Regions from separate parts of the Microbacterium sp. SORGH_AS_0888 genome, predicted to be linked through region 2. Evidence: predicted binding sites of a transcription regulator. Region 2 holds the regulator's gene; the other holds the start of a gene.

Region 1 (6,988 bases), 750 kb from region 2:
GAGCGTCGAGGAGTCCGCGTCGAAGCGCACCGCGACATCCGTGCCGAGGCCGGCGAGGGAGCTGCGACCGATGATCGCGAGCAGGTAGGTGAGCGACCCGACGATCCAGATGACCCACGGCATGGCCCCCTGCACTCTCGCGGGGGTGAGCGGAATCGACCCGGTGGAGGCGCCGAAATCCGTCATGTCCCCTCCACCCTACGCCGCCCCTCGCCCCGCCCCTCCCCTGACCGGGCTAGACGCCGCCTCCGCCGCCACCCCCGCCGCCGCCGCCCGCGGAGCCGCCGCCGGTGGAACCGCCCGAGGTGCTCGAGGATGCGGACGACACGGCGGAGAGCGATCCGATCCCGGCGGAGAACGCGGCCGCATTGAAGCCCGCGGAGCCCGCGTACCACCCCGGCGAGCCCGAGTCGCCGTAGAGGACCGCGAGGCGCTCCGCCCACTGCTTCTCCTGGCCGAACACGACGGCGTACGGCAGGAGCGGCTCGTAGATGCGCAGCATCGTCCCCGCATCGGCGGTGTCGACCGGCACCCGCTCGGCTCCCTCCGGCGACTGCAGCATGCGGATGCGGTCGGCCTCCGCCCACTCGATGAACACCCGCAGCCCCGCGAGGTGGTCCCTCAGCTCCGCCCCCGCGCGCGTCAGGGGCCGATGCGCGAGGACGGCGATGACCACGAGCACGAGCGGCACGATGGCGATGAGCAGCAGGACCGGCACGAGCGGATCGACCGACGCGCGCAGGGCCAGGATGCCGCCGAGCCCGTCGGCGAACGCCCCCGCGAGCAGCGCCAGGGCCGGCGGCGTACGCACGGTCCACGGCACCGTGCGGTACAGGCCGAGCTCCTTCAGGTGCCGACCGGCCCAGGACAGCAACGCGCGCGCGGCCGCCGAGAGCCGCCTGTCGGTCGACCCGAACGTGAAGGATGCCCCGGGGGCCGCCCGCTTTCCGAACAGGCCCTCCAGCAGCATGCGTCCGTCCTCGTCCGCGCGCGCCGGGTCGACGAGGACGGCGACGAGCTTGGTGCGCCCGAACCAGCCCGCTTCGCCCTCCTCGATGCGGATGCTGCCGGCCACCGCCTGCTCGAGCACCTCGGCCGGGATCGCCTTCGCCGACGTCGCGAGGAACACCGCGCTCGAGAGCGCGTCGATCGCGGGCGGCGTGTACTCGGCGATGACGACGGGGCGCCCGGGGTCGTCGCGCAGCCGCCGCCGTCTCACCGCGATCGCCCAGCCGACGGCGACGAGCAGGAGCGCGACGCCCGCCAGCTGCAGCCACGCCCAGCCGGAGGCGAGGTAGCTCGCGTCGAAGGGCACGAAGGTGCCGGGTGCGAACCCGACCGCGATCGTCATCGCCTGGTTCGGTGCGAGGTCGGTCGCCGTCGCCGTGACGACGCCGCCGTCGGCCGAGATCGGGCACGCCGCGGTGGACCCGACCGACCCCGCGTAGCAGGCCTGCGCCCCCGTGAGCGAGGGGACGAGCGCGGGGTCGACGTGCACGGTCGCCGTCACCGCCCCGAACGGCTGCGCCCAGTCGGCGCCCAGGACGTTCCAGTAGAGCTCCTCCGTCCCGGTCCGCGGGAAGTACCAGGTGACGTTCTCGAGCTCGTAGGTGAAGACGTAGACCTGCTCGCCGTGCACGTACCCGGGCGCACGCGAGGTCATCCAGAACGTGCCGTCGTCGGTGTCGGTCTCCTCCTCGCGCGACTGTCCCGCACCATCGGTGATCGACACGAGGCGCGGGCGCAGCGGCTGCCCGTTGTACCTGTCGGGGATGCCGCGGCGCATCCCATGGTTCTGATCGCTGTCCGGGAACTCCGCGACGAACCGCTCGACGACCCGGAGGCGGCTCGTGCCGTCGTCCGCGCGGGAGAGCACGTAGTCGACATCCAGGCTGCGGAACCGGAAGTCGTCGACGTCGCCGGCGGCGAGTGCGACGCCGGACCTGCCCGACGCCGAGACCGCGGAGGCCGAGGAAGGCACCACGGCGCCGGCTGCGAGAACGACCGCGAGTCCGATCGCCAGCACCCCTGCGGCCGCCCGCCGCCACACGCTCCGCATGACGCCAGCCTACGGCGCGGGGCCGCGTACGCTATCGCCATGACCGACCGCCGCCTCGCCATCGACGCCTGGGAGAGCCTGTTCCGCGCCCAACACGAGATCTTCTCTCAGATCAGCGCCGACTTCGAGCAATCCGGCCTCACTCAGGCGGAGTACGACGTGCTGCTCACGGTGACGCGTGCCCCCGACATGACGGCCCGGCTGCGCGATGTCACGCGCAACATGCTCATCAGCCAGCCGAGCGTGTCGCGGCTGGTGGACCGGATGGTCGCACGCGGATACCTCACCAAGAGCGCCGACCCGGACGACGGCCGGGGCGCCCTCGTCACGGCGACCGAGGACGGCGCGCGCGAGTTCCGCACGGTGGCGCTGACGCACGGACGCTCGATCGCCGAGCGGATGTCGCGGCTCGACGACGACGAGCTGCGCACGCTCGCGTCGCTCACGGCCAAGCTGCGCCCGTGCTGCGAGACCGGCTCGTGAGCCTGCTCTCGGTCTGGGCGCACTACGACGACGACCTCATCTTCGGCTGCCCGACGATCGACCGCGCGGTCGCAGCCGGCGTCCCGGTGACGAGCCTGTTCCTCACGGCAGCCGACGCAGGGCGGGATGCCGACTACGTCGCCGAGCGCGAGGAGGGCCTGCGACAGGCGTACGTCGTCATGCACGGCGGCCCGCTCGAGTGGAGCCCGGTGTCGGTCGAGCTCGCGGGGGCCCTCGCGACGGGCTGGGTCGCCGCATCCGGCCGCATCGAGCTGCTGTCGCTGCGACTCCCCGACGGGCGCCCGAACGGCACGGGTTTCGCCGCAACCGGGAACGTGAGCCTGCGACGACTGCTGGAGGGCGAGATCGACGTCATCCCGCCGCTCGACGGCGACGGGAGCCCGCTCGGTGCCGATGCGCTGGTCGCCGCGCTCGAGGCGGCGCTTCGCCGTCACACGGACGCCGCCGACACGGATGCGCAGCTCCTCGCGCACGCGCCGCGCATCGGCGGCGTGCTCACCGAGCGGGACCACTCCGACCACTGGGCGACGGGCGCCTTCCTCGCCCGGGCGGCCGAGGCCTGCGACATCCCGGCCGAACGGATCTCGTGGCGCATCGGGTATCCCTCGTCGCTGCTGCCGGCGACGCTCGACGGGGAGGACCTGGCACGCAAGGTCGAGGTGTTCCGCGCCTACGCGGCGCACGATCCCGTCGTCGCGCGGCCCGATGCGGCCTCGACGCTCGAGCTGCCCGGCTTCGGCGAGTGGCTGCGGCGCGAGTACGCGCTCGTGGGCGGCGAGCCGGTCGCCGTCGCCTGAGCCCGCCGCTCGGCCCGGACCCCGCTCGGCCCGGAGCCCGCCGCTCGGCCCGGAGCCACCCGCGGCCCGGACCCGCCCGCGCCGGTTGCCAGTCCCCCGCCCGCGCCGCTCATCCACCCCGCGTCCGCGCCGTTTTCGTGTAACCGCGCCGCTCATTCGCGGCGCGGTTACACGAAAACGATGCTGTCGCGGGAAGAGACGCGGGGAGGGAACGGCGCCGTCGCAGGGAGCGGGCACGGGGCGGCGGTCAGGACCCCGATCCGGTCCGCGCGAGGGCGCGGCGGACCGCATCCGCCATCGCCGCCATGACGGGCTCGGGCGCGTAGTCGGCGGCGCGGGCGCGGGCCTGCTGGCCGAGGCGCGCGCGGAGCGCGGGGTCGCGGAGGATGCGGATCACGGCGTCGGCGAGCGCGTCGACGTCGCCGTCGGGCACGAGGATGCCGGATCCGTCGACCAGCAGATCACGCGGCCCGTAGCGGATGTCGTAGCTGACCACCGGGACCCCTCGGCTCAACGCCTCGAGGGCCGCGAGCCCCTGTCCCTCGTACGCGGTCGACTGCACCATGAGCTGCGCGGTGCCGAGCTCGTCGGCCGCGTGCTCGACGTGGCCGTGGAGGGTGACGGATCCGCCCAGTCCGCGGGCGGCGACGACGCGCTCGAGCTCGGGGCGCGACGGCCCGTCGCCGTAGAGGTCGAGATGGGCGCCCGGCACGACGCGAGCCACGCGTTCCCAGGCCTCGAGGATGTGTTCGAACCGCTTGCCGGGGGCGAGGCGTCCGACCGCGACGACGCGGCCGGGGACGGCGTCGCGGGACTCGCCGGCCGCGATCGGCAGCGCATTGGGCACGACCTCGTATCCCGGATGCGGCCCGTGGTCCTCGATCGCGTCCTCGCGCTGCTGCACGGTCGGCCACAGCACGGCGTCGAAACGGTCGACGACCTCGAACCAGCCGCGCCAGAGCCCGCCGGCCGTGACGGCGGGCGGTCGGTGCGAGGTGTGCACGGTGTGGATGAGGCACACCCCCGGCGGCCGCCAATCCGCGAGCAGCTCGCCCAGCTGCCGCGACTCCGAGACGATCACGACCGGCAGCGCGGGGTCGGCCCGCCGGAGCTCCGCGACGATCCGGTCGAGCCAGACGCGGTACAGGCCGCGGAACCCGACGAGCACGCGGTCGCCGTCGGGGCCGTGCACGACGACGTTCGCCTCCGTGAGGTGCCAGTCGGCGGCCGCGACGACGGGGAGCGAGACGCGGGGGCGACCGACGGCATCCGCGATCGTGCGGTAGTCGACCCCGGGCGTCTTCTCCCCCGGGAGGGCGGCCGCAGCCAGCCACGCCGGGTCTTCGGCCGCGTCGTCGAACAGGTTGCGGAAGAGGTCGACGGATGCGGCGAGCCCGGCCTCGACGAAGGCCTCGCGGTGCGCGGCGTGATCGGCGACGGAGCCCGGATCGACCGTGAGCAGCAGCGGGCCCCGGCCGCCGTCGACCCCCGCCGCGGCCATGTGGCGCGCCCGGGCCAGCACGGCGATCGTGAAGCCGCCGTCGACGCGGGGGTAGAGGCGCGAGGCGAGCAGCGCGTAGTGCGCCCGGGGGAACTGCGCCGGCATCCTGCTCCTCTCGGCGGGCAGCGCCCGCCACCACGCCCCACACCATAACGCAGCGCGACGCCCCGGACCGGGCGGGTCCGGGGCGTCGCGAACGGGGGAAGGATCAGGCGTTCTCGGTGACCTGGAGCGCCGGAGCGTTCTCGGCCTCCGTGAGCACCTGGACCTTGCGCGGCTTCGCCTTCTCGCTGACCGGGATCGTCACGCTCAGCACACCGTTGCGGTAGTGCGCCGAGATGTTCTCGGTGTCGATGCCCTGGCCGAGGCTCAGCTGGCGCAGGTAGCTGCCGGCGGCGCGCTCGCGGGTGATCCAGGTGACGCCCTCGCCGGCCGGGAGCGTGCGCTCGGCGCGGATGGTCAGCAGCTGCCCGTCGACGTCCACGTCGACCGACCCCGGGTCGATGCCGGGAAGGTCGGCGGCCAGCACGTAGTGGTCGCCGTCTCGGTAGAGGTCCATCGGCATCTGCCGCGGTCCGCGGCGCCCGCCGTCCATGAGGGTCGTCGCAAGTCGCTCCAGGTCGCGGAGCGGATCATAGGTGGCCATATCTCGTCTCCTTTCGAGCGGGTCGGGCACAGCCCGACGAACGTTCCTTAGAGTTGAGCCCCATCGGCTCAACCATGTTCAGATTAGCACTCTCCATGCGAGAGTGCCAAGAGTCGACCGGCGCCGGGAACGAAGAAAAGGCCCCCGGCGAACCGGGGGCCTTTCCGCACTGTCTCAACACAGTGTGCGCCTGGAGGGACTCGAACCCCCAACCTTCTGATCCGTAGTCAGATGCTCTATCCATTGAGCTACAGGCGCCCATGCACTCTCGCCTCTCGGCGCGCGGGCACTAGAAGAGACTACCCCACGATCGCCCTCTTCACCGAATCCGTGCTCCGCGCACGCCAGCGGCTACTCGGCCGTGGTGTCGTCGGATGCGGCGGCCTCGGACATCCGGCGGCGATGCGCCGCGAGGCGGGCGAGGTCCACCAGCACGAGACTCTGCATCCGCGCCCGTCGCATCTTCTCGTAGTCGGGCTCGAGATCGGGTCGCGCGGCCGAGATCCGCAGCGAGGAGTCGATGTTGCGCGACACCTCGGCCCAGGCCGCCTCGCGCGCCGCCTCGACGAGCGCCCGCAGCTCCTCCGGGTTCTCCGCCCGCTCGCGCAGCTCCCGTGCGATCCGCTCGGACTGCTTGCGCCGTCGCCGGAGGTTGCGCACGTCGCGACTGCGGTAGTCGTGCGTGCCGTCGGAGTCGCTGAACCGGCGCCGCGCCCGCCGTCGCTCACGCTCGGTGCGCGCCGCGTCCTCCTCAGCCTCGTCCGCGAGCGCGAGGAGCGTCGCCTTCGCGTCCGGCAGGAAGCGCTCCACGTCGAAGCCCTCCCCCGCGGCGAGGATCTCGACCAGGATGCGGTTCTTCAGCGCGAGACGCGTCGCCGCGGCCGCGATGTACACGCCCTCCGCGACGATCTCGCCGAGCTTGGGACGTTTGGCGGGCATACCGATCGCGCCGCGCACCGACGCGTCACGATCATCCTTCGAAGCCACGGGACCCCCTCCTACCGACTTTACTGCCCGGGGTCGGAGGGACCTCCGTGAAGATCAGACGGGCTTGGTGTAGGTCGCCCGCCCGAATCCGATGATCGCGTAGCCGATGACCTGCAGAGCGGGGATCCACAACAGGAAGAACGAGAACGCCCCGTCCTTGCCGAACCCGCGCCCCACCCGGATCGCGACGATGATCGAGAGCACGAGGTTCACGATCGGGATGATGTACAGCAGCGTGAGCCACGCCGAGAAGCCGGCGATCTTGACGAGGATGAACAGGTTCACGATCGGGACGATCGCGAGGACACCGGGCCAGCCCGCCTTCTCGAACACGCGCCACAGCGCGATCACCGTGAGGATGTAGATCGAGAGGGAGAACCATCCCGTCACCCCGGAGAGAGCGCTGAGGTCGGCCTGTTCGGTGATGCCGGCGAAGGTCGTCATGCCGCTCATCGTAGGGGAACGGCCGGATGCGGCGCCTCCGCCGCCGAGCG
Region 2 (6,988 bases):
TGCTCGCCGGCGGGTTGACGGCGCTGCAGACCGCCGCGATCGCGATCGCGCTCCCCTTCAGCGTGGTCATGCTGCTGATCTGCTGGTCGACTGTGATCGCGTTCCGCCGCGAACGACGGCTCTACGACCGGGCGATGCGCGCGCGGCTCGTCGACGACATCGGCGAGCGTTACGGTCTCGAGGTCGAGTCCGGCAACGAGCGGGGTGTGCGGCTGCCGAGCTGGCACCGGCGACGACGATGACCGCGTCCGCGCGGTCCGTGGACTTGATAGGAGGCGTGTCAAGTTCACTTGACGCCACGGTGCCGCCGCAGTAATGTGGAAGCCATCGAAGTTGAGTCGCGCAGACTCAACCCTCAGGCTTTCATAGAACTGTCTCACCGAAAGGAAACACCCATGCCCCGTGCAGTTGGAATCGACCTCGGTACGACGAACTCCGTCGTCGCCGTCCTCGAGGGCGGCGAGCCGAAGGTCATCACGAACGCCGAAGGCTTCCGCACCACGCCCTCGGTCGTCGCGTTCACGAAGGACGGCGAGGTGCTCGTCGGTGAGACCGCCAAGCGTCAGGCCGTCACGAACGTCGACCGCACCATCACCTCGGTCAAGCGCCACATGGGCACCGACTGGAAGACCCAGCCGATCGACGGCAAGCAGTACACGCCGCAGGAGATCTCGGCCCGCATCCTCCAGAAGCTCAAGCGCGACGCCGAGCAGTACCTCGGCGACAGCGTGACGGATGCCGTCATCACGGTCCCGGCCTACTTCAACGACGCCGAGCGTCAGGCGACCAAGGAAGCCGGCGAGATCGCGGGCCTGAACGTGCTCCGCATCATCAACGAGCCGACCGCCGCGGCCCTCGCCTACGGCCTCGACAAGGGCAAGGAGGACGAGCTCATCCTCGTCTTCGACCTCGGTGGCGGAACCTTCGACGTCTCGCTGCTCGAGGTGGGCAAGGACGACGACTTCTCCACGATCCAGGTGCGCGCGACCGCCGGCGACAACCGGCTCGGCGGCGACGACTGGGACCAGCGCGTCGTCGACTACCTGATCACGCAGTTCCGTCAGACAACGGGCGTCGACGTCTCGGGTGACAAGATCGCGCTGCAGCGCCTCAAGGAGGCCGCCGAGCAGGCGAAGAAGGAGCTGTCGAGCTCGACCTCGACGAGCATCAACCTGCCCTACCTCTCGCTCACCGAGTCCGGCCCGGTGTCGCTGTCCGAGACGCTGACGCGTGCCAAGTTCGAGGACCTCACCAAGGATCTCCTCGACCGCACGAAGAAGCCGTTCGACGACGTCATCCGTGAGGCCGGGATCAAGGTCGGCGACATCGACCACGTCGTGCTCGTGGGCGGATCGACCCGCATGCCCCAGGTCTCCGAGCTCGTCAAGCAGCTCACCGGCGGCCAGGAGCCCAACAAGGGCGTCAACCCGGACGAGGTCGTCGCCGTGGGGGCGGCCCTCCAGGCCGGCGTCCTCAAGGGCGAGCGCAAGGACGTCCTGCTGATCGACGTGACCCCCCTGAGCCTCGGCATCGAGACCAAGGGCGGCATCATGACCAAGCTCATCGAGCGCAACACGGCCATCCCGACCAAGCGGAGCGAGACCTTCACGACGGCGGACGACAACCAGCCGTCCGTCGCGATCCAGGTGTTCCAGGGCGAGCGCGAGTTCACCCGCGACAACAAGCCGCTCGGCACCTTCGAGCTCACCGGCATCGCGCCGGCTCCCCGCGGCATCCCGCAGATCGAGGTCACGTTCGACATCGACGCCAACGGCATCGTCCACGTGTCCGCGAAGGACAAGGGAACCGGCACCGAGCAGTCGATGACCATCACGGGGGGGTCGTCCCTGCCCAAGGAGGACATCGAGCGCATGGTGCGCGAGGCCGAGGAGCACGCCGCCGAGGACAAGAAGCGCCGCGAGGCCGCCGAGGTGCGCAACCAGGCCGAGACGCTCTCGTACTCGGTCGACAAGCTCATCAAGGACAACGAGGACAAGCTCCCCGAAGAGGTCAAGACCTCGGTCCAGGCGGATGTCGACGCCCTCAAGGCGGCGCTGGCCGGCGAGGACGACGACGCGGTCAAGACCGCGTTCGACAAGCTCAGCCAGAGCCAGGGCCAGCTGGGTGAGGCCATCTACCAGGCGGCGCAGGCGCAGGGCCAGCCGGCCGACCCGTCGGCGACCGATCCGGGCAACGGCTCCGTGCCGAACCCCGAGGAGGACGTCATCGACGCCGAGGTCGTCGACGACGAAGACGACAAGAACAAGAAGTAAGACGAGCAGATGACCGACAAGGACTTCGACAACGAGGTCCCTCGCGATGACGACCCGGTCGACCCTCGGGGCTCTCAGAGCCCCGAGGGCGCGGCCGGGTCGTCCCCGCAGGGGGACGACGAGCTGACGATCGACGACATCCTCGGCACGGAGCAGACCGACGAGGCCGCCACCGCCGAGGCGGATGCCGCCGACCACGACCTGCTGCTGGACCTCAAGCGGCTGCAGGCCGAGTACGCGAACTACCGTCGCCGCACGGAGGAGCAGCGCGAGATCGAGATCGAGCGCGCGAAGGGCTCGGTCGCGAAGGGGCTGCTCCCCGTGCTCGACGATCTCGACCGCGCCGCCAAGCACGGCGACCTGCCCGAGGGGACGCCCTTCGCCGCGATCGCCGAGAAGCTGCGCGGCGTGGCCGAGCGGATGGGACTCGTGTCCTACGGCGCCGCGGGCGAGGTGTTCGACCCGCAGCAGCACGAGGCGATCTTCCAGCAGCCGACGCCCGGCGTGACCGAGGCGACCGTGCTGGAGGTCGTCGAGGTCGGCTACCGGCTCGGCGCGGTGGAGCTGCGCCCCGCGAAGGTCGTCGTCGCCGTGCCGGCGGACTAGGAGGCGGACGTGGCCAGTCAAGACTGGTTCGACAAGGACTTCTACGCGGTGCTCGGCGTCTCGAAGGACGTCTCCGAGGCCGAGCTGAAGAAGACGTACCGCAAGCTCGCGCGCACGTATCACCCGGACTCCAATCCGGGCGATGCGGCCGCCGAGGCGAAGTTCAAGGAGATCAGCGAGGCCTACGCCGTGCTGAGCGATCCGGAGCAGCGGCAGGAGTACGACCAGATCCGCGCGATGGGATCGGGTGCCCGCTTCACGGCGGGAGGCCAGGGTGCGGGCGGCTTCGAGGACGTGTTCTCGATGTTCGGACAGGGCCGTGGCGGTGCGCGCTACCAGTCCGCCGACTACGACGACCTGTTCTCGATGTTCGGGCAGGGCGGTGGCTTCGGCTCCGGACGGTTCGGGCAGCCCACCGGCGGCTACCGCGGTTACGGCGGCCCGACCCGCGGTGCCGACGTCACGGCGCGCACGACGCTCGACTTCATGACCGCCGCCAAGGGCGAGACGATCACCCTGCAGGGCGAGGACGGCAAGCCCTTCAAGGTCAAGATCCCCGCGGGCGTCGCCGACGGGCAGAAGATCCGCCTGCGCGGACGTGGCCGGCCCTCGCAAGACGGCGGGGAGAACGGCGACATCGTGGTGCAGGTCAGCGTGCGCCCGCATCCGGTGTTCCAGCGCGACGGTCTCAACCTGCGCGTGACCGTGCCGGTGACCTTCACCGAGGCCGCCCTCGGGGCGACGATCGAGGTGCCCACCCTCGAGGGCGAGCCGGTGCGGCTCAAGGTCGCGCCGGGCACGCCGTCCGGGCGGGTGCTGCGCGTCAAGGGCCGCGGCATCCAGACCCAGAAGGGGACCGGTGATCTGCTGGCCGAGGTGCAGGTGGTCGTGCCCACCCACCTCGACGGGCCGGCGAAGGAGGCGCTCGAGCGCTTCCGTGAGGTGGAGCCCGACGAGAACCCGCGGGCCGAGCTGATGGCGAAGGCCCGGAGCTGAGAGATGCCGGATCAGGACATCTCGCCGGTTCAGGACGCGGTGGCGTCGGGGGCGCCTGCTGCGGCCGATGGTCCTGATGCGGCCGCAGGACGAGACGCAAGGAGGGGGAGCCGTGAGCGATGACACGGTCGACGAGGATGCGCCGATCTTCGCGATCCAGGTGGCGGCGGAGCTGTCGGGCATGCACGCGCAGACGCTGCGCCAGTACGATCGCCTCGGCCTCGTCGTGCCCGCCCGCACCAAGGGCGGGTCGCGCCGCTACTCGGTGCACGACATCGCGCAGCTGCGCGAGGTGAGCCGGCTCTCCGCGGACGGCATGAGCCTGCCAGCGATCGCGCGCATCATCGAGCTGGAGAACCGGGTGCGGGAGCTCCACGGCCGGGTGCAGGACCTCGAGGCCCGCATGCGCGAGGAGCTCGACCGCCGGCCCGGCGCCCGCGTGTTCGCCGCCGGGGCGACGGGCGCCGTCGTGACGCTGCGCTCGGGCACTCGCGTGCGTCGGGCGACGGATGTCGTGGTGTGGCGGCCCCGCCGGGAGATCCCGCCCGCCGAGTGAGCCGCGGCATCCCGGCTCCGCCCGTGCCGACCCCGCCTCGGCCGCCCGTCCGCAACGGCGGGGATCGTGTGCGACGCGCCGTCGTCGACCGGTGCCGCTCGGCGTGTCGGGGAGAATCCCCGCAGAACGGTCGCGCGAAAATGATTGTGGATCTACAATCTTTGCGTGTTCGCAACTAATGCCGTCGAGCTGAGCGCCCGCCGCAAGGTCGCCATCCTCGCCACCTGCTGCCTGAGCCTGTTCATCGTGACGATGGACTCCACGATCGTCAACGTCGCCCTCCCGTCGATCCGTTCGGCGCTCGGCGCCAGCGTCTCGCAGCTGCAGTGGATCGTCGACGTCTACACGCTCGTGCTCGCGAGCCTGCTGATCCTCGCCGGCGCGAGCGCCGACCGGTGGGGCCGGCGCCGCGTCTTCCAGATCGGCCTGGTCGTCTTCGCGCTCGGCTCGCTGCTGTGCAGCCTCGCCCCGTCGATCGAGGTGCTCATCGGCGCCCGCGCCCTCCAGGCCGTCGGCGGCTCCATGCTGAACCCCGTCGCGCTCTCCATCATTACTCAGGCCTTCGTCAAGCCCGCCGAGCGGGCTCGCGCGATCGGGGTCTGGGGGGCGATCGTGGGCGTCTCGATGGCGCTCGGGCCGATCGTCGGCGGCATCCTCATCCAGGCGGTCGACTGGCGGGCCGTGTTCTGGGTCAACCTGCCGATCTGTCTCCTCGCGATCGTGCTCACGGCGCTCATCGTGCCGGAGTCGCGTTCGGCCGCCGCGCGCGCCTTCGATCCGCTCGGCCAGGTGCTCGCGATCCTCGTGCTGGCGGGGCTCGTGTACGGCCTCATCGAAGGACCGGTCGCCGGCTGGGCCGCGCCGCAGACCCTTCTCGTGTTCGCCGTCGCGCTCGTGGCCCTGCTCGCGTTCCTCGCCTGGGAGCGCCGCCGCGAGCACCCGTTCCTCGACCTGCGCTTCTTCGGCAGCGCCCCCTTCTCTGCGGCGACCCTCGTGGCCGTGGCGGCCTTCGCCTCGTGGGGCGCGTTCCTCTTCCTCTTCTCGCTCTACCTGCAGCAGGTCCGCGGGCTCAGCGCCTTCGCCACGGGATGTGTCCTGGTCGCCCCCGCGCTCGCGATGCTGATCTGCTCCCCGCTGTCCGGGCGGGCGGTGGCGCGCTGGGGCGCGCGGCCCTCGCTGCTCCTGGCCGGCGCAGCGCTGCTCGTGAGCGCCGTGCTCATGCTGCTGATCGACGCGGACACGCCCATCCCGGCGATCATCGCGATCATCACGGTCTTCGGATTCGGCTTCGGCATGATCAACGCGCCCATCACCAACTCCGCCGTGTCCGGGATGCCGCGCGATCGGGCGGGGGCCGCGAGTGCGATCGCCTCGACGAGCCGGCAGGTCGGCATGAGCCTCGGGGTCGCGCTCGCGGGGAGCGTGACGGGAGTGGCCGTCACGGGGGTCGACGCCGGCTTCCCGCAGGCGATGCACGCCATGTGGGGCTGGGTCATCGGCTTCGCCGTCGCCATCCTCGCGCTGGCCGTGGTCTCGACGTCGCGCTGGGGGCGCGCGACCGCCGAGAGCGTCGCCCGCCGGCTCATCCAGGAGGAGGCCGTCGATGCCCGGTGACGAGGAGGAGCTGCTCCGCGAGGCCTGGCAGGCCATGGTCGCCGCCGTCTTCGAGGAGCGCGACGAGTGGCGCCGCGCGGTGAGCGAGGCGACCGGGCTGCCCTTCACCCGTGTGCGGGTGCTCCGCCGAGTCGAGCACGAGCCGCGCTCGCTCGGCGAGCTCGCGCGGAGCGCCGGCATGGATGCGCCGGCCACCTCGGTCGCCGTCAGTGCGCTGGAGGAGCGGGGCTACGTCGTGCGCGAGAGCGCGCCGCACGACCGCCGCGTCAAGCGGGTGCGGATCACGGACGCCGGTCGCGAGGTGCTGGAGCGGATGCGGGCCGTCGAGGATCCGCCGCCCGACCGTCTGCGGCGCGCGACGCCCGCCGAGCTGAAGAGCATCATCGACCTGCTCCGCCCGTAGCGGCGGGCATCGCGCGGGGGCGGGGCGAGAACGCCCGGACTGCGGGCGCTCCGGCCCGATCAGGCCGGCGGCAGCCGCAGCACCTCGCCCGCCTCGCCGATCTGCAGATCGTCGACCACGCGGAGCGTCTGCGCGATCCGCTCGACCTCGGCGACGGCGAGGCCGAACCGTTCCCGATCGCCGCCGACGGCATGCAGGCTCACGATGTGCGTGCCGAGATCCCACGTGTAGGTCGCGAACGGGGATGCGGCGGGGTCCGGCGGCAGCGCGACCACGAGCTTCTCGCCCGCGCCGAGGTGCGGCGTGCGGAACGCCTCGGTGTCGTCGTACTCCATCGGCATCATGGCGCGCGCGGCGCGCAGCTGCGGGGTCGCCTCCTGCACCTGCGCGAGCACGACGACGAGCTCCGGGTCGGACTTCCACATCCAGACGAGCACGCGTCCGTCGGCGCGCCGCATGAGCAGGGGTGCGGCCTGGCTCGCCGCCCACGCGGCGAACCGGCTCCCGGACCGCGGCTCGGCGCCGACAGCCGCGTTCCCC

Evidence for each region. The regulator HspR, encoded in region 2, represses chaperone genes until heat shock. The targets are predictions, from matches to a motif close to AAGTTGAGTCNNNNNGACTCAACTT.
Region 1: a site for HspR is predicted at 5,558-5,582, ahead of QE381_RS13290 (Hsp20/alpha crystallin family protein). Genes of this name have one in related genera too.

The regions. Positions count from the first base shown of each region.
Region 1 covers NZ_JAUTAZ010000001.1:2,734,253-2,741,240, reverse strand. Annotated here, with positions in the region: gene QE381_RS13315 (nitrate/nitrite transporter) at 1-186, opposite strand, end outside; gene QE381_RS13310 (DUF2207 domain-containing protein) at 236-2,059, opposite strand; gene QE381_RS13305 (MarR family winged helix-turn-helix transcriptional regulator) at 2,099-2,542, shown strand; gene QE381_RS13300 (PIG-L family deacetylase) at 2,521-3,360, shown strand; gene QE381_RS13295 (glycosyltransferase) at 3,608-4,966, opposite strand; gene QE381_RS13290 (Hsp20/alpha crystallin family protein) at 5,070-5,507, opposite strand; tRNA gene QE381_RS13285 (tRNA-Arg) at 5,693-5,765, opposite strand; gene QE381_RS13280 (asparagine synthase) at 5,859-6,494, opposite strand; gene QE381_RS13275 (DUF5684 domain-containing protein) at 6,549-6,988, opposite strand, start outside.
Region 2 covers NZ_JAUTAZ010000001.1:1,985,329-1,992,316, reverse strand. Annotated here, with positions in the region: gene QE381_RS09645 (BCCT family transporter) at 1-242, shown strand, start outside; gene dnaK (molecular chaperone DnaK) at 396-2,273, shown strand; gene QE381_RS09635 (nucleotide exchange factor GrpE) at 2,283-2,879, shown strand; gene QE381_RS09630 (DnaJ C-terminal domain-containing protein) at 2,889-3,875, shown strand; gene QE381_RS09625 (heat shock protein transcriptional repressor HspR) at 3,988-4,431, shown strand; gene QE381_RS09620 (MFS transporter) at 4,597-6,045, shown strand; gene QE381_RS09615 (MarR family winged helix-turn-helix transcriptional regulator) at 6,035-6,448, shown strand; gene QE381_RS09610 (hypothetical protein) at 6,508-6,988, opposite strand, start outside.